4 regions of the Streptomyces sp. C36 genome follow, and region 2 is predicted to be linked to each of the others. Evidence: riboswitches for the same ligand, from Rfam matches in the RefSeq annotation. Region 2 holds a riboswitch; each other region holds the start of a gene.
The links. Region 2 has a riboswitch for cobalamin ahead of AB4K12_RS16995 (ribonucleoside-diphosphate reductase subunit alpha). Riboswitches for the same ligand answer to the same signal wherever they lie in the genome.
Positions count from the first base shown of each region.

Region 1: it holds a riboswitch for cobalamin, as region 2 does, so the genes downstream of both, AB4K12_RS02380 (acyl-CoA thioesterase) here and AB4K12_RS16995 (ribonucleoside-diphosphate reductase subunit alpha) in region 2, are expected to answer to the same signal.
Region 3: it holds a riboswitch for cobalamin, as region 2 does, so the genes downstream of both, metE (5-methyltetrahydropteroyltriglutamate--homocysteine S-methyltransferase) here and AB4K12_RS16995 (ribonucleoside-diphosphate reductase subunit alpha) in region 2, are expected to answer to the same signal.
Region 4: it holds a riboswitch for cobalamin, as region 2 does, so the genes downstream of both, AB4K12_RS09780 (cobalamin biosynthesis protein) here and AB4K12_RS16995 (ribonucleoside-diphosphate reductase subunit alpha) in region 2, are expected to answer to the same signal.

Region 1 is NZ_JBFQGI010000001.1:551,936-556,496, forward strand. It holds gene AB4K12_RS02375 (MFS transporter) at 1-948, opposite strand, end outside; gene AB4K12_RS02380 (acyl-CoA thioesterase) at 1,173-1,631, opposite strand; cobalamin riboswitch at 1,772-1,942, opposite strand; gene AB4K12_RS02385 (DUF6098 family protein) at 2,188-2,637, shown strand; gene AB4K12_RS02390 (DUF1206 domain-containing protein) at 2,777-3,607, shown strand; gene AB4K12_RS02395 (helix-turn-helix transcriptional regulator) at 3,662-4,408, opposite strand; gene AB4K12_RS02400 (MFS transporter) at 4,549-4,561, shown strand, end outside.
Region 2 is NZ_JBFQGI010000005.1:132,366-136,926, reverse strand. It holds gene mctP (monocarboxylate uptake permease MctP) at 1-825, shown strand, start outside; cobalamin riboswitch at 997-1,154, shown strand; gene AB4K12_RS16995 (ribonucleoside-diphosphate reductase subunit alpha) at 1,318-3,708, shown strand; gene AB4K12_RS16990 (ribonucleotide-diphosphate reductase subunit beta) at 3,708-4,561, shown strand, end outside.
Region 3 is NZ_JBFQGI010000001.1:264,518-269,078, reverse strand. It holds gene metE (5-methyltetrahydropteroyltriglutamate--homocysteine S-methyltransferase) at 1-1,788, opposite strand, end outside; cobalamin riboswitch at 1,945-2,094, opposite strand; gene AB4K12_RS01135 (3-hydroxybutyryl-CoA dehydrogenase) at 2,196-3,092, opposite strand; gene aceA (isocitrate lyase) at 3,089-4,375, opposite strand.
Region 4 is NZ_JBFQGI010000002.1:921,641-926,201, forward strand. It holds gene AB4K12_RS09775 (cobyric acid synthase) at 1-413, opposite strand, end outside; gene AB4K12_RS09780 (cobalamin biosynthesis protein) at 410-1,369, opposite strand; cobalamin riboswitch at 1,493-1,619, opposite strand; gene AB4K12_RS09785 (hypothetical protein) at 1,757-1,999, opposite strand; gene AB4K12_RS09790 (anion permease) at 2,019-3,275, opposite strand; gene AB4K12_RS09795 (class II aldolase/adducin family protein) at 3,388-4,086, shown strand; gene AB4K12_RS09800 (alpha/beta hydrolase) at 4,180-4,561, shown strand, end outside.

The DNA.
Region 1 (4,561 bases), on a different contig from region 2:
GAGCAGAAGAGCCGAGGCCGCCACCAGAACCGCCGCCGTGGCCCACAACGGCAGGTCCGCGGCCGACAGGGCGAACACCGCGCAGGACGCCAGCAGAACGGCGCCGGCGACGCGCACGGCGCGCGCGGCGGAGCGCAGCCCGGTGACGGAACGCGCCGTACGGACCTGGAACAGCGCCACCCCGAGCGTGTTGAGGACGAACAGCGCCGACGCGAGCCACGTGAGTTGGGGCGCCCGGAGGGCGATCCACAGCGGAACGGCGAGGCTGAGCAGCGGCATCCGCAGCAGCAGGACCGCGTTGAGGAGCGTGACGAGGGCGTACGGGCGGTCCCGCAGCACCGCCAGCGCGGGCCCGTCGTCCACGGGTCTCGCGACGGGCGCCACAGCCGGCAGCCGCAGCGTGAGCGCGGCGCAGACCACGAAGCTCAGCGCGTCGACGGCGAACACGGCGAGGTACCCGGCCCGGCTTCCGTGCGCCAGGGCCAGGCCGCCCAGGGCCGCGCCGACGGCCAGTCCCGCGTTGAGCGCCGCCTGCAGGTGGGCGAGGACGCCGGTGCGTTCGGCGGGCGCGACCAGGCCCGCGAGCAGCGCCTGGCGGGCCGCCGCCAGCCCCGACTGCGCGGTGGCGTACAGGCAGACGGCGATCAGGAACGGCGCGAAGGAACGGATGACGAGGAACGAGGCGACGGCCACCGCCGTGGCCAGCGCCAGCAGCACCGCCGTGCCGCGCGGACCACGGCGGTCGGCGAGATGGCCCAGCGGGACGCCCGCCAGCGAACCCACGGCCCACGCCACCGTGAGCCCCACCCCGAGCCGGGCGGGGGACAGGCCGACGACCTGGGTGAAGTACAGCGCCGAGCACGTGTAGTACGCGCCGTCACCGACGGAGTTGCTCAACTGGGCGACGGTCAGAACGCGGGGCGCTCCGGCGCGCGGCATCATCGGTATCGGCACGACTCTCCTGGGTGCGAGCGGCTCGGAAGCCGCGTCCTCCTCGCTTGCCCTGCCACGCTACGGCCGCAAGTGGCCGGCCCGGCAGGTCCAATGACGGGCCGTCCTCGTGGGCCACTTCGCGCGGCGCGGCGGACACCGCGGCGTACGCGGTGTCCGACGACGCGTAAGGAGCGGAGGCCGGGCGGCGCCCCGGCACCCGGAGCACGCCCGGCCGGCGATCAGCCCCGGTCGGCGGGGGCTTCCGGCACCGCCAGGGGCGGTACGGGGCGGGGGCACCCCTCTGCGTCGACGGCGACGAAGGTCAGGCCGGCGTTGGCGACCTCGGCCGTGGGACCGGAGGCGTTCCAGCGTTCGGCGGTGACGCGGACCGCTACGGTCATCGACGTGCGGCCGGCTCGGCGCAGTTCGGCGTGAGCGCTCAGCAGGTCGCCGGCGCGGACCGGGGCGAGGAAGGACATGCGGTCCACGGAGACGGTCACGGCCGGCCCGTCGGCATGACGCCCGGCGGCCGCGGCGGCCGCGTCGTCGATCAGCTTCATCACGACGCCGCCGTGGATGGTGCCGTACAGATTGGTGTCGTGCTCGCTCATGATGTGGGCGAGCGTCACCCGGGAGTCCGCCGGGGTCTTGGGCGCGCGGGCCGGGGCGGCTTCGGTGTCCTGGGGGCTGATCGTCACGTCAACTCTCCTTCGCGAGTCGAGGATCGGCCTCGGCGGCCCGCCGGGACGCGAAGGACACGGCGCGATCGGCCGTGTCGCCGACCCGCCCTCGAGGTCACCGAGTGGTCCGCGTGCGACCGCCGCACGCGGGCAGCGGCAGGTCTTCGGACTCGCGGACACGCCTCGTCCGGCGGGACCGGACGGGGCTCCTACTGGCCGTCGCTTCCCGGACCCGTGGCCCCGAGGGCCGCTGATCCAGTGCGTATGACGGCGGTCGTTCCCGCTCACCGCTGCGGGGCAGTCCCGGAATCGCACCGGGTTCCCTCTTACGACGCCTCCCGCCTGGCGGACGGGGCGAACCAGCTGCGTGATCAGCCTACGGCCCCACCTGCGCGGGCCTTCATGTTTCCTCCCGTGACGGGAGACACGTTCTTCTGTCACGGGGACACGTTTCCCGCGACGGGGGAGGCGTCCGGCTGCCCGGGTGGTTCGTGCGGCCCCCGCGTTATCGGTGCGCCGGGACGGGGAGGCGTGTGCTGAAGGCCGCCCTGCCCGGGCCCACCCAGGAGGTACGGTGACGAACGGCCCCGGTGACCTTGCCACCCTGCACAGCCTGAAGGAGGTGGCCGACCGGATCAGGCGTGAACGGCGCCTGTACGTGCGCTGGTCCCTGGGCCCCGGGGTCGATCTGTCCGCCACCTCCAGCAGGGACGAACTGACCGGCGTCCCCCTGCCCGGGCTGTCCGCCAGCCCCCTGGACGTCGAGTCGTGGTGGGAGGACCGGCCGCTGCGGATCTGGGCCGCCCGCCGTCTGTACGACTACTGCCACCTGCCCCGGACCAGGGGCGGCGACGTACGCCCGTGGCTGCTGCGGGGCCGCGAGTGCGGCCGTGGCCCGGACAACGAGCCCCTGGTCAACGACGTCGAGCCCCTGGCCTGGATCGACCCGTGGGTGATCGACGAGGCCACCCGGGAGATCGAGAGACAGCCGGGCCCATGGGGGCCGGTGAGGCGCAAGTCATGACCCCCGTGAGCCGGGGGACGACGGCCGGGCGCCTCCGTCCGGCGCCCGCCCCCGCGCGGGCCGTTTCGTCCCCGCGTCCGGGGGCAGCCGATCCTCCCCATGGCAGGGGGACGGAGCGCGCGACGCGAGAGGCGGCGTGATGGGTCGGTGGTCGAACGACGGCGGCGCGCGGGCGGCCCGTGGGAAGGGCACGGCCATGGCGGCGCGCGCCGGACTGGTGGCACGCGGCGTGATCTACCTCCTCGTCGGGGTGCTGGCGCTGCGCATCGCGCACAGCGGTGGTGGCGGCGGCGAGCAGGCCGACCGCGGGGGAGCGGTGCAGGAGCTGGCCGAGAAGCCGTTCGGGCAGGTGCTGGTCTGGGCCGTGGGCATCGGCCTGATCGGCATGGCCCTGTGGCGGCTGTCGGAGGCGCTCTTCGGGGCGGCGGGCCCCGACGGCCGGAAGGCCCGTACGCGGCTGCTGTCGGCCGTGCGCTTCGTGTTCTACTCCGTGGTCGCCGGCTCGGTGATCGCCTTCGCGGCGGGTGAGCGCGGCAGCGGCGCCGGCTCGACCGACGAGCAGTCCAAGGACATCACCGCCCGGGTGCTGGGCTGGCCCGCCGGCCAGGCGCTGGTGATCTGCGCCGGGGCCGCCCTGGCCGGCGCCGGCGTATGGATCGCCGTGCGAGCCGCCCTGCGCACGTACCGCCGGCAGCTGAACCTGGGGGACATGTCCGAGGGCACGCGGCGGACGGTGGACGTCCTGGGGGTGGCCGGCGGCGTCTGCCGGGGGTTGCTCTTCGCCACGGCGGGCGGCTTCGCCATCCAGGCGGCCGTCGCCTACGACCCCGACCGGGCCAAGGGGCTGGACGACACCCTGCGTACCTTCGCCGGAACGCCGGCCGGCCCCTGGCTTCTCACCGTGGTGGCCGTGGGGCTCGTCCTGTTCGGACTGTTCTCCTTCGCGATGGCCAGATGGCGCAACGTGTGAGGTCGCCGCGACGGGGCCGGTTCCTGACCGGTCCCCCCGCGGGCTTCAGGACTTTCAGGGACGTCGGTTGTGGGTGCCGGGGGTGTAACCGAAGGCGCGGTGGAAGACCTCGATGAAGGCGCTGGTGGAGGACCAGCCGCAGCGGTGGGCGACGGCGGTGACCGGGACGTCGTCGGCCAGCATGCGCAGGGCGTGGTAGAGGCGCGCCTGGGTGCGCCATTGGGGGAAGGTCATGCCGAGTTCGCGGCGGAAGAGGCGGCTGAGGGTGCGCTCGCCGGCCCCGGCCGCGGCGCCGAGAGCGGCGAGGGGGCGGGGGTCCGCCGGGTCGTCGTGGAGGATCGCGCAGACGGCCGCCAGGCGGGGGTCGGCGGGGGCGGGCAGCCGTAGGGGCTGCTGGGGCGAGGCGCGCAACTGGTCGCGGAGGACGGCGAGCAGGCGTCGGCGTTCGGCGCCGGTGTCCTCGGGTGTGCGCGTGTAGGCGCGGATCAGTTCGCGCAGCAGCGGGCTGACGGCGAGGACGGTCGGCGCCTCCAGGCCCGGCGGGTTGTCGTCGGCGGGCAGGCCGACGAGGTGCAGCTCGAGGTGGCCGTGGGCGCGGTGGGCGTGGACGGTGCCCGCGGGAACCCAGATGGCGCGTGTGCCGGGCGCGAACCATGTGCCGGCGTCGGTGGTGACGGCCAGGACGCCCGAGCCCGCGTACACGAGCTGGTGGTCGTCGTGGTGGTGCGCGTCGACGCGTTCCCCCGCGACCAAGGTCCGGGCGCGGGTGGGGGCCTGGGGCATGTGGCGGATTTTCGGCACAGGTTGGCAGTTTATCGAAAGCACGACACGCGCGGCGTCGCCACGATCGAAGGGTGTCCACCAACCGCACCGTCTCAGCCGCATCGAACGCCGCATCCGACTCGATCGCCGCAACCGGCTTACGAAGGAAGCCCCGGCCCATCACCCTGCTGT
Region 2 (4,561 bases):
TTCCTGTATCCCCACTCGGTGACGGCGGTGCTCTCCAGCAAGAGCCGCAACGTCATCCGCCGCAACACCACGATCCTTCCCCTCTACTCCCTGATGCTGGGCCTGCTGGCGATGCTCGGCTTCATGGCGCTGGCCGCCGGGGTGAAGGTCAAGAACGGGCAGCTGGCGATCCCGCAGCTGTTCGAGGACATGTTCCCGGACTGGTTCACGGGCGTGGCGTTCGCCGCGATCGGCATCGGGGCGCTCGTCCCGGCGGCCATCATGTCGATCGCCGCCGCAAATCTGTTCACCCGGAACATCTACAAGGAGTTCCTCAAGCCGGACGCCTCGCCCGAACACGAGGCGAAGGTGTCCAAGCTCGCCTCCCTGCTCGTCAAGGTCGGAGCGCTCGTTTTCGTCCTCACCATGGACAAAACGGTCGCCATCAACTTCCAGCTGCTCGGCGGCATATGGATCCTGCAGACGATCCCGGCGCTCGTCGGCGGGCTCTTCACCCGCTGGTTCCACCGCTGGGCCCTGCTGGCGGGCTGGGCGGCCGGCATGGGGTACGGCACCTGGCGGGCGTACGCTACGCCGAGCGCCACCCAGTCCCACTTCGGGAACACCAACCTCATCCCCTTCCTCGGGGAGAAGGGCTACATCGGCCTCACCGCGTTCGCCCTCAATGTGATCGTCGTCATCGTGGCGACCTTCGTCCTGAAGGCGATCAAGGCTCCCGACGGCGTCGACCAGACCAGCCCGTCGGACTACACCGCGGACGCCGGCGACCCGGGCGTCCCGGCGGAGCTCCCCCCGGCCACCGCGGGGGCCCCTGGCGGCCACTGACAGCACCCTGGCGGGCCCGCCGGACCCGCCCCGACATCAGGGCCGCCACACCCCTCTCCGGGGGGCGTGGCGGCCCTTTCGCGTGGCCTTCCGTAGCCTTGTGGAGGCCTTGCGCAGCCCGCCCGTTAGCACATTCAGCGACCGTGTCATGACGGGACGACACAACATGTGGGGGCGCGTACGAGGGGCGGCACTAGATGTATGCTCGTCCTCGCTGATGTCGCAGGGGAATCCGGTGAAAGTCCGGAACTGTCCCGCAACGGTGTATGTGTGCGCATATACCCAGCGCACCTGTAGTCCGAGGACCTGCCGCCAGCGCGCCCACCACCGAGCCTGCCCTGGGCTCGGCTATGGGCGTTGAATTCGTCCGGGCCCCGCGGGTTGGGCCGACGGACGCCTACGAGGCATGCCCCGGTGCATTCGGCATGCCCGTACGCGACCGTCGCGCGCACCCGCCCGGGCCCACCCCAGCCGAGCGAGGGAGAGCCACACGTGACCATCGCGCCCGCAGATCCGGTCTCAGCGAACGCGGAAGCGACCGGCGGTCCCGGGACCGCGCTGCTGCGCACCCTGACCGACCTCACCGCAGACCTGCCTTCCACCGACCCGGGCAAGGTCGCCGCCGCCGCGCTGCGCGGCCGCAGCGCCGCGTCGGACGAGGCCGAGCTGCGCTCCCTCGCCACCGAGGCCGCCGCCGGCCTGATCGCCGAGGAACCGGAGTACTCCCGCCTCGCCGCCCGGCTGCTCACCCGCGCCATCGCCGACGAGGCGGCCGGCGAGGGTGCGACCTCCTTCTCCGCCTCGGTGGCCGTCGGCCACCGTGAGGGCCTGATCGCGGACGAGACCGCCGCGTTCGTCAAGGAGCACTCCGAGCGCCTGGACGCGCTGGTCGCCAAGGCTCTCGCCGACGGCGCCGACGACCGCTTCGGCTACTTCGGCCTGCGCACCCTGCACAGCCGCTACCTGCTGCGCCACCCGATCACCCGCAACGTGATCGAGACCCCGCAGCACTTCCTGCTGCGCGTGGCCTGCGGCCTGGCCGAGGACCACTCCGTGCGGGCCCTGGAGGACGTCGCCGAGCTCTACGGGCTCACCAGCACGCTCTCCTACCTGCCCTCCTCCCCCACGCTCTTCAACTCGGGCACCCGCCACCCGCAGATGTCGTCCTGCTACCTGCTGGACTCTCCGCTGGACGAGCTGGACTCGATCTACGACCGCTACCACCAGGTGGCGCGCCTGTCGAAGCACGCGGGCGGCATCGGCCTGTCGTACTCGCGCATCCGCTCCCGCGGCTCGCTGATCCGCGGCACCAACGGCCACTCCAACGGCATTGTGCCGTTCCTGCGCACCCTCGACGCCTCCGTCGCCGCCGTGAACCAGGGCGGCCGCCGCAAGGGCGCGGCCTGCGTCTACCTCGAGACGTGGCACGCCGACATCGAGGAGTTCCTGGAGCTCCGCGACAACACCGGTGAGGAGGCCCGTCGTACCCACAACCTCAACATCGCGCACTGGATCCCGGACGAGTTCATGCGCCGCGTCGAGGCCGACGCCGACTGGTCGCTCTTCTCCCCCGCCGACACCCCGGACCTGGTCGACCTCTACGGCGACGAGTTCGACGCCGCCTACCGCGCCTACGAGGCCGCCGGCAAGGCCGTCAAGCAGATCCCCGCCCGGGTGCTGTACGCCCGCATGATGCGTACCCTCGCGCAGACCGGCAACGGCTGGATGACGTTCAAGGACGCCGCCAACCGCACCGCCAACCAGACGGCCGAGAAGGGCAAGGTAGTCCACTCCTCGAACCTCTGCACGGAGATCCTCGAGGTCACGGACGACGGCGAGACCGCGGTCTGCAACCTGGGCTCGGTCAACCTCGCGCAGCACCTCGGTGCCGACGGCGAGATGGACTGGGAGAAGCTCGACCGTACGGTCCGTACGGCCGTGACGTTCCTCGACCGCGTCGTGGACATCAACTTCTACCCGACCGAGCAGGCCGGCAACTCCAACAGCCGCTGGCGCCCGGTGGGCCTGGGCCTGATGGGTCTGCAGGACGTCTTCTTCCGCCTGCGCCTGTCCTTCGACTCCGCCGAGGCGAAGGCCCTCTCCACCAAGATCTCCGAGCGGATCATGCTCGCGGCGTACGAGGCCTCCGCCGACCTCGCCGAGCGGCACGGCCCGCACCCGGCCTGGTCCGCGACCCGCACCGCCCGCGGCGTGCTGCACCCGGACCACTACCCCAACGCCGTCGCCGCCTGGGACGACCGCTGGGAGGCGCTGCGCGCCCGCATCGCCGCCGTCGGCATGCGCAACTCGCTGCTGCTGGCGATCGCCCCGACCGCCACCATCGCCTCCATCGCGGGCGTCTACGAGTGCATCGAGCCGCAGGTCTCCAACCTGTTCAAGCGCGAGACGCTCTCCGGTGAGTTCCTGCAGGTCAACACCTACCTGGTGGACGACCTCAAGAAGCTCGGCGTGTGGGACCGCACCACCCGCGACGCGATGACCGACGCCAACGGCTCGATCCAGGACATGAAGTGGATCCCGCAGGAGGTGCGCGACCTCTACCGCACCGCCTGGGAGATCCCGCAGCGCGCCCTGATCGACATGGCCGCGGCCCGTACGCCGTACCTGGACCAGAGCCAGTCGCTGAACCTCTTCATGGCCTCGCCCACCATCGGCAAGCTCAGCTCGATGTACGCGTACGCCTGGAAGCAGGGCATCAAGACGACGTACTACCTGCGCTCCCGCCCGGCCACCCGGATCGCCCGCGCCGCCTCCGCCGGTGCCGCCGCGCCGGCCACCATCCCCGTGCAGCAGGCCGCGCCCGACGCGGATGCCATCGCCTGCTCCCTTGAGAACCCCGAGTCCTGCGAGGCCTGCCAGTAATGTCCGCCGCTGAACAGAAGAACCTGCTCGACCCGGGCTTCGAGCTGACCCTGCGCCCCATGCGGTACCCGGACTTCTACGACCGCTACCGCGACGCGATCAAGAACACCTGGACCGTCGAGGAGGTCGACCTCCACTCGGACGTCGCCGACCTGGCCAAGCTGTCCCCGGGTGAGCAGCACATGATCGGCCGCCTGGTCGCGTTCTTCGCGACCGGCGACTCGATCGTGGCGAACAACCTCGTGCTGACGCTGTACAAGCACATCAACTCCCCCGAGGCGCGCCTGTACCTGTCGCGGCAGCTGTTCGAGGAGGCCGTGCACGTCCAGTTCTATCTGACGCTGCTCGACACCTACCTGCCCGACCCGGACGACCGCGCCGCGGCGTTCGACGCGGTGGAGAACATCCCCTCCATCCGCGAGAAGGCGCAGTTCTGCTTCAAGTGGATCAACGAGGTCGAGAAGATCGACCGCCTGGAGACGAAGGCCGACCGCCGTCGCTTCCTGCTCAACCTGATCTGCTTCGCGGCCTGCATCGAGGGCCTGTTCTTCTACGGCGCCTTCGCCTACGTGTACTGGTTCCGCAGCCGCGGTCTGCTGCACGGCCTGGCGACCGGCACCAACTGGGTCTTCCGCGACGAGACCATGCACATGAACTTCGCGTTCGAGGTCGTGGACACCGTCCGCCAGGAGGAGCCCGACCTCTTCGACGACGAGCTCCAGCAGCAGGTCACCGACATGCTGAAGGAGGCCGTGGAGTGCGAGCTGCAGTTCGGCCGTGACCTGTGCGGCGACGGCCTGCCGGGCATGAACACCGAGTCCATGCGCGAGTACCTCCAGTGCGTCGCCGACCA
Region 3 (4,561 bases), on a different contig from region 2:
GAGGGCGACCTGGCGGGCGGTGTCGGCGAGCGGCTGGTCGTCGCGGACGAAGGACCAGGCGAGCATGGTGACGGGGCCGGTGAGCATGCCCTTGACCGGGCGGTCCGTGTGCTCCTGGGCGTAGGCGGTCCAGGCGACGGTCATGGGCCCGGGCCGGGAGATGTCGCCGGCGAGGATGGGCGGCCGCACATAGCGGGTGCCGTAGGACTGCACCCAGCCGTGCCGGGTGGCCAGGTAGCCGGTGAGGCGCTCGGCGAAGTACTGGACCATGTCGTCGCGTTCGGGTTCGCCGTGGACGAGGACGTCGAGGCCGGCCCTCTCCTGGAAGGCGAGGACCTCGCGGATCTCGGCGGCGATGCGCTCGTCGTACGCGGCGGCGTCGATGCGCCCGGCGCGCAGGTCGGCGCGGGCGGTGCGCAGTTCGCGGGTCTGCGGGAAGGAGCCGATGGTGGTGGTGGGCAGCAGCGGCAGGCCCAGGCGGGCGCGCTGGGCGGCGGAGCGCTCGGCGTAGGGCTGTGGGCGGCGGGTGTCGGCGGGGGTGACGGCCGTGGCGCGGGCGCGCACGGCCGGGTCGCGGGTGAGGGCGGAGGCGGCGCGGGAGGAGCGGGCGCAACGGTTGGCGGCGAGCTGCGGGGCGATGGTGTCGCCGCCCTCGTTCAGGCCGCGGGCGAGGGTGACGATCTCGTCGGTCTTCTGCCGGGCGAAGGCGAGCCAGCGGGCGACCTGCGGGTCGGCGTCGCGTTCGGCGGCGGCGTCCAGGGGCACGTGCAGCAGGGAGCAGGAGGGGGCGACGTCGACGCGGCCGGCGAGGCCGAGCAGGGTGGCGAGGGTGGCCAGGGACCGCTCGAGGTCGTTGATCCAGACGTTGCGCCCGTCGACGACGCCGGCGATCAGCCGCTTGCCGGGCAGGCCGCCGGCGGCGGCGAGGTCGCCGAGGTTGGCGGCGGCGGGCCCGGTGAAGTCCAGGGCCAGGCCGTCGACGGGCGCCTTGGCCAGCACCGGCAGGGCGTCGCCGAGCCGGTCGAAGTAGGCGGCGGCGAGCAGCTTGGGGCGGTCGGTGAGGGCGCCCAGTTCGCGGTAGGCGCGGGCGGCGGCGTTCAGTACGGCCGGGGGCTGGTCCTGGACCAGTGCGGGCTCGTCGAGCTGCACCCATGCGGCGCCGGCCGCGCGCAGGTCGGCGAGCACGTCGGCGTAGACGGGCAACAGCCGGTCGAGGAGGGTCAGCGGCTGGAAGTCCGGGGCGGTGCCGGGGGCGGGCTTGGCCAGCAGGAGGTAGGTGACGGGGCCCACCAGCACGGGCCGGGCGGCGTGGCCGGCGTCGAGGGCCTCGCGCAGTTCGCCGACGGGCTTGGCGGAGTCGGCGGTGAAGACGGTGCCGGGGCCCAGTTCGGGGACGAGGTAGTGGTAGTTGGTGTCGAACCACTTGGTCATCTCCAGCGGCGGTGCCTGCTGGGTGCCCCGGGCCATGGCGAAGTAGCCGTCGAGGGCGTCCTCGGCGACGAGGGCGCGGTGCCGCTCGGGGATGGCGCCGACCATGACGGTGGTGTCCAGGACGTGGTCGTAGAGCGAGAAGTCGCCGGTGGGGACCTCGTGGACGCCGGCGTCCGCCAGCGCTCGCCAGGCCTCGCGGCGCAGGCCGGCGGCGGTGCGGCGCAGTTCGCCGGCGCTGACGCGGCCGGCCCAGTAGCCCTCGACGGCCTTCTTCAGCTCCCGGCCGGCCCCCTGCCGGGGGTAGCCGTGGACGGTGGCCAGGGAACGCGGGGCGGGGTGGGAACGCTCGGCTGCCACGGAACTCTCCTTCGCGAGTCGCGGAACGCTCCCGGTGGCCGACGGGGTGCGAAGGAACGGCAGGACGGGGCGGGGCCGCGTCGCGCCCGCCCGTACCCGTCGGTCCGCCCACGGGACCACCGAGAACACCGCGTGCGGTCGCACGCGGGCAGTGGCAGGTATTCGGACTCGTGGGCCCGCCGCGTCCTGACGGACGCGACACCTACTGGCCGTCGCTTCCCGGGCCCTCGGGCCCAGTGCGTATGACGGCGGTCGTTCCCACTCACCGCTGCGGGGCAGTCCCGGATTCACACCGGGTTCCCTCTTGCGACGCCGCCGTCCGAAGACGGGGCGAACCGACTGCGTCCCCAGCCTAGACACACCCGGCTCCCCGGCGACAGGGGTTGCCGGGGGTTGTCCCGATCTTGCTAGCCCTCGCGGGCCGGGTGGGCGTGGAAGCCCTGCCCGCTCTTGCGGCCCAGCAGCCCGGCGTCGGTCATGCGGCGCAGCAGCGGGGGCGGCGCGTAGAGCGGTTCGCGGAACTCCTCGTACAGCGACTCGGCGATCGCCGTGAGCGTGTCCAGCCCGATGAGGTCGGCCAGGGCGAGCGGCCCCATGGGGTGGGCGCAGCCCTGCCGCATGCCGGTGTCGATGTCCTCGGGCGTGGCGAAGCCGGACTCGGCCATCCTCACGGCCGCCAACAGGTAGGGGACGAGCAGGGCGTTGACGACGAAGCCCGCCCGGTCCCTCGCCCGCACGACGTCGCGCCCCAGCGTGACGGCGGCGAAGTGCTCGGCCGCGGCCAGGGTCTCGCGCCCGGTGTGCAGGGAGGCGGCGACCTCGACGAGCGGCATCACGGGCACCGGGTTGAAGAAGTGGAGGCCGACGACGCGGTCGGCGCGGGTGGTGGCCATGCCCAGCCGCATCACGGGGATCGAGGAGGTGGTGGAGGCGAGGACGGCGGCGGGGTCCTCGACGGTCTTGTCGAGGGCGGCGAAGACCTCGGCCTTCAGTCCGGCGTCCTCGGGGACGGCCTCGACGACCAACTGCCGGTCGGCGAGGGCGTCGAGGCTCGCGGTGAAGGCCATGGCGGCCAGGGCGTCGTCGCGTTCGGCGGGGGTGACCCGGCCGCGGGCGACGGCGCGGCCGAGGGAGCGGGCGACGCGGTCGCGGGCGTCCCGGGCCGCTCCGGCGTCGGCCTCGCACACCACCGTGTCGAGTCCGGCGCGGGCGCAGACCTCGGCGATGCCCGCCCCCATCCGCCCGCCGCCGACGACCCCGACGCGCCGGATCACCGGGACGCTCACCGCGTCGGGGGCGCTCACCGGAACTGCTCCTCTTCGGTCGAGCCGCGCAGCGCGAGGGTCTCCGCGGCGGGGTTGAGGGCGGTGGAGACCAGGTCGAAGTAGCCGGTGCCGACCTCGCGCTGGTGGCGCACGGCGGTGAAGCCGTCGTTCTGGGCGGCGAACTCCCGCTCCTGCAGGTCGACGTAGGCGGTCATGCCGTGCTCGGCGTAGCCGCGGGCCAGGTCGAACATGGCGTGGTTGAGGGAGTGGAAGCCGGCCAGGGTGATGAACTGGAAGCGGTAGCCCATGGCACCGAGCTCGCGCTGGAACTTGGCGATCTGATCGTCGTCCAGCGCGGCCTTCCAGTTGAAGGACGGCGAGCAGTTGTACGCGAGCAGTTGGTCGGGATGGCGCGCGTGCACGGCCTCGGCGAACTCGCGGGCCTGGGCGAGGTCGGGGGTGCCGGTCTCCATCCACAGCAGGTCGGCGTAGGGGGCGTAGGCCAGGCCGCGGGCGATGACGGGAGCCATGCCGCCGCGCACCCGGTAGAACCCCTCGGCCGTGCGCTCGCCGGTGGTGAACGGGGCGTCGCGCTCGTCGACGTCGCTGGTCAGAAGGGTGGCGGCGAGCGCGTCGGTGCGGGCGACGATCACGGTGGGGACGCCGGCGATGTCGGCGGCGAGGCGGGCGGCGTTGAGGGTGCGGATGTGCTGGGCGGTGGGGACGAGGACCTTGCCGCCGAGGTGGCCGCATTTCTTCTCGGAGGCCAGCTGGTCCTCGTAGTGGATGCCGGCCGCGCCGGCGGCGATCATCGCCTTGGTGAGCTCGAAGGCGTTCAGGGGGCCGCCGAAGCCGGCCTCGGCGTCGGCGACGACGGGCGCCAGCCAGTCGGTGGAGGCGTCGCCCTCGGAGACGGCGATCTGGTCGGCGCGCAGCAGGGCGTTGTTCAGGCGCCGGACCACGGTGGGCACCGAGTTGGCCGGGTAGAGGCTCTGGTCGGGGTAGGTCTGCCCGGCCTGGTTGGCGTCGGCGGCGACCTGCCAGCCGGAGAGGTAGATCGCCTCCAGCCCGGCCCGGACCATCTGCACGGCCTGGCCGCCGGTGAGGGCACCCAGCGCGTGGACGTGGTCCCGCTCGTGCAGCAGCCGCCACAGCCGCTCGGCGCCGCGCCGGGCGAGGGTGTGCTCCTCGCGAACGCTGCCGGACAGCCGGATCACGTCCTCGGCGCTGTACGTGCGGTCGACGCCGCGCCAGCGGTCCTCGGTCGCCCATCGCCGCGTCAGCGTCGCGGCCGCGGTGGGTGCCTGCTCTTCCTGCGCCATGGGGGTACTCCCGGGAGACGGGTACGGGGGCGGACCGGGGTGCGGGCGCACGGGGGCGTGCGAAGGGTTGCGAACCCGGATCCGGGGGCCTGAAGCGGCCGTGAACCGACTCTCCCACCCGGCCGCGACAGGCGTCGACCGTAGCCAACTGCCAAATAGTGCGGAGTATTTGACGCGTCTTTGCGA
Region 4 (4,561 bases), on a different contig from region 2:
CCCTCGCAGATGACCGCGTCGTGCGTACGCCGCAGCTCCTCCAGGCACTCCGTCACCGTGCCGAACAACTGCTCCTGGCGGCCCGCGTGATAGCCGCGCGCGCTGAGCTCGCCCACCGGCTTGCCCATCAGGACGACCTGGCTGCTGCGGTCGCCGCCGGGCTTGAGCAGCACCGGGTTCATGAGCGCGCTGGGCTCGACGCGCGCGGCCGCGGCCTGCATGGCCTGCGCGCGCCCTATCTCCGCGCCCTCGCGCGTGACGTACGAGTTGAGCGACATGTTCTGCGCCTTGAACGGCGCGACGTTGACGCCCTTGCGGACCAGCCAGCGGCAGATCCCGGCGGTCACCACGCTCTTGCCCGCGTCGGAGGTCGTGCCGGCCACCAGCAGGCCCCCGCCCCTCCCAGCTGTCACCGACAACGCTTCCTCCTCGTCACGGTCGCGACGACCGTCCTAGTCAGCAGGGCCGTTCCCAGGGCCAGGACCGACACCCGGCGCGAGAGCCGCACCGCGCGTTCGACGTCCGCGACCTCGACCGGCCGGTTCTCCGCGCCCAGGACGGGGCGGTGCTCGACGCGGCCCGCGTAGGCGAGGGTGCCGCCGAGGCGTACCCCGAGCGCCCCGGCGAAGGCGGCCTCGACGGGGCCGGCGTTGGGGCTGGGGTGGCGGGAGGCGTCGCGGCGGGCGACGCGCAGGGCGCCGCGCGGGTCGGGGCCCGCGAGGACGGCGAGGGCGGCGGTGAGCCGGGCGCCGGGCCAGCCGGCGACGTCGTCGAGGCGGGCGGAGGCCCAGCCGAACCGGCGGTAGCGCGGGGACCTGTGGCCGACCATGGCGTCGAGGGTGTTCACGGCGCGGAAGCCCACCAGCCCGGGCACGCCGCCGAGCGCTCCCCACACCAGGGCGCCCACGACGGCGTCGGAGGTGTTCTCGGCGACGGACTCCACGACCGCGCGCGCGATCTGCTGCTCGTCCAGGGCCTGCGGATCGCGGCCGCACAGGTGGGGCAGCCGCTTCCGGGCGGCCGCCAGGTCGCCGGCGGCGAGCGCCCCGCCGACGGCGCGCGCCTCGCGGCCCAGCGATGTGCCGCCCAGGACGGCCCAGGTGGCGGCGGCGGTCAGGGCGACGCGCGCCGTGGGGGAGGGGCGTGCGGTACGGGCCAGCAGCCCGGCGCCGGCCACGGCGCCGCCCGCGCACAGCAGGGTGTGCAGGGCGCCCGTGCCGCGATGGTCGCGCCACAGGCGCTGTTCGACGGCGTGCGCGGCGCGCCCGAAGGCGGCCACGGGATGGCCGCGGCGGGGGTCGCCGAGGAGGAGGTCACCGGCGAAGCCGAGGGCCGCACCGCACGCGAAACCGAGGTGATCGGCGCGCATCGGTCAGGCCGCCGTCGCGCCTCGGCGGAAGGGGGGCTCACTGTCGGACGGTATGCGGCGGCCGGGCATGGCGATGTGTCCTCACTCAGGGTCCGCGCCCTGGCTCGACGTGACCGGCGACCAGAGTCTCCTGGCTCCCGGATCGACGTCGCTCCGGCCTTCCAGCCCGCGGGGCGGGCCGTGGCCCTCGGTGGAGGACGCTCCCCGGTGACAGTGGCGGGACCGCGCCGGATTCACACCGGCTTCCTCTGCTGTCGCCGTTTGGCTCCGGAAGTGCACCACGGCCCGGGAAGGGCAGTCAACTCACAGCTGACCTGCGGCCTTCCCGGGCCGTGGGAGGGATATGCGGAGGTGCTCCGGGCGCTCGGAAGCACCCGGAGGGCGCCCTCAGGAGACGATGAGGAAGATGCCGTATCCGACGGCGGCCGCGCACAGCGCGAAGCAGGCGTACGCGCCGGTGCGCAGGAGCGCGTTGGGAGCGACGGGCGCGGCGACGGTGCCGTCCGGCTGCTCCTGGGCCTTGCGGGGCGCGGTGCCGACGATGCCGAGGGTGAAGACGCCGACGAGCGCGACGGTCACGACGAGGCTGACGCCGAAGACCTGGCCGAGGGCTTCCCAGTTGATCTGCATGACGGGGTTCCTTGGTTCCTTAGCTCGTCGCCGCGGCGGGGGCGGCGGGGGCGGAGGAGGCGGTCGCCGGGGCGGCGGCCAGGGGGCCGGCCGGCGGCGGGGCGACGGCCTGGAGGGCGGCGGTGATGACGCCGGCGGGCTCGAGGGGCTCGGCGTCCACGCCCTGCGGCTGGTTGAGGTCGTTGACGTTGTCGTGCGTCACCGGCTTGCGGCGCGAGGCCAGCCAGATCGCGCCCGAGACGCCGAGGCCGAGGACGGCGACCGCGGCCACGCCCCAGTCGCCCTGGTCGGCGAGGAGGGCGGCGCCACCGGCGACCAGGCCCGCGGCGGGCAGGGTCAGGCCCCAGGCCATGACCATGCGGCCGGCGGTGGACCAGCGCACCACGCCGCCCTTGCGGCCGAGGCCGGCGCCCATGATCGAGCCGGAGCAGACCTGGGTGGTGGAGAGCGCGAAGCCGATGTGCGAGGAGGCGAGGATGACGGTCGCGGCGCCGGTCTGGGCGGCGAAGCCCTGGGCGGGCTTGATGTCGGTCAGACCCTTGCCGAGCGTCTGGATGATGCGCCAGCCGCCGAGGTACGTACCGAGCGCGATGGCCAGGCCCGCGGAGACGATGACCCACATGGGCGGGTCGGAGTGCGGGGCGACGACGCCGCCGGCGACCAGCGCGAGGGTGATCACACCCATGGTCTTCTGGGCGTCGTTGGTGCCGTGGGCGAGGGAGACCAGGGCGGCCGAGGCGATCTGCCCGGCGCGGTAGCCCTTGGCGGTCTCCTGCTCGTCGCGGCCCCGGGCGAGGCGGTAGGTGAGCCGGGTCGCGCACCAGGCGGCGATGCCGGCCACCAGCGGCGCGGCGACGGCCGGGATGAGGACCTTCATCACGACCTTGTCGGTGTTGACCGCGTCGAAGCCGACGGCGACGACCGTGGCACCGATCAGGCCGCCGAAGAGGGCGTGCGAGGAGCTGGAGGGAAGGCCCGCGAGCCAGGTCAGCAGGTTCCAGACGATCGCGCCGACGAGCCCGGCGAAGATCACTTCCGGCCTGATGCCCGCGGTCTCGTCGATGATCCCGCCGGAGATCGTCTTGGCGACCTCAACGGACAGGAACGCGCCGACGAGGTTGAGCACGGCCGACATGGCCACGGCCACCTTGGGCTTGAGGGCCCCGGTGGAGATGGTGGTGGCCATGGCGTTGGCCGTGTCGTGGAAGCCGTTCGTAAAGTCGAACACCAAGGCCGTGACGATCACGATCCCGATGAGAAGCGTGATGTTTTCCATTCACCCAGGCAATCAGCTCGATGGTCAGTACGCGGCGACCGTAGGGACTCAGGGTGAACGGAAGGTGAACTGGGCCCGGCCGGACCATTTCGTGAACCGGAGGCGACGACCGATGAGTGCGCAGGAAGAGATCAGCGGCAGCGGACGCGACGCCGGCCCGGCGGCCGAGGACCCAAGGCGCGCCTGGGCCGAGGTGGTGGCCACGGCCCGCCGCACCACGGCCGACGGGCTGGTCGTCGGCACCTCCGGCAACGTCTCCGCCAGGGTCGGGGACGTGGTGCTCGTCACGCCCAGCGGCGTCCCCTACGACCGTCTGGGCCCCGACGACATCACCGGAGTCGACCTCGCCGGCCGCCAGGTGATCGGCGAACTGACCCCCACCAGCGAGCTGCCCATGCACCTCGCCGTCTACCGCGCCACCGACGCCGCCGCGATCGTGCACACCCACGCCGTGCACGCCACGGCCGTCTCCACCCTCGTCGACGAGGTCCCGCTGATCCACTACATGGCCGCCGCCCTCGGCGGCCCCGTCCGCGTCGCCCCCTACGCCGTCTACGGCAGCGACGAACTGGCCGCCCACGTCCTCGCCGCCCTCGACGGCCGCAGCGGCTGCCTGCTGCGCAACCACGGAACCCTCACGTACGGCGCCACCCTCGAGCAGGCCCTGGACCGCACCGCCCAGCTCGAGTGGATGTGCCGGGTCTGGCTCGCCGCCGCCACCGTCCCCGGCCGCGCCCCGGCCCTGCTCACCCCCGGGCAGCTGGACGAGACGGCCGCCCGGCTGCGCGGCTACGGGCAGCGGGGGGAGTGACCCCGGGCCCCGGCGCGCACGTCCCGCGGGCGCGGCGCGCCGGGCCGCCACGCCCACTGGCCCCGGCCGGGGCCCGAGCCCACACTGGGGGTGATGGACCCGCGCCGGGCGGCGGCCCTGACCGCCGCCACCGTGATCGGTGCCGGAGCGGCCGCGGTGGCGGCCGGACGGTACGCCGGTGACGCTGCCCTCAAGGCCGGCCCCGGCCGGCCGCCGCCCGGCGAGGCGAGGATCGCCGTCCACGACACCGGCCCGGGCACCGTCACGCTCACCCGCACCCCCGCCGCGCTGCGCCCCGGCACCTACGGCCTGACCGGGCGCGGCGTGCACGCCGTGATCGGGGGCGTGGTGGCCGACGTCTCGCACCCCCACCACTGCGTCGTACGGCGCCTGGAGCGCGTCGCGCACGGCAGTCCGCGGCAGGGCGACCACGTCTGGCTGACCCCGCGGCTGCACGCGGGCAACCCGCGCGACG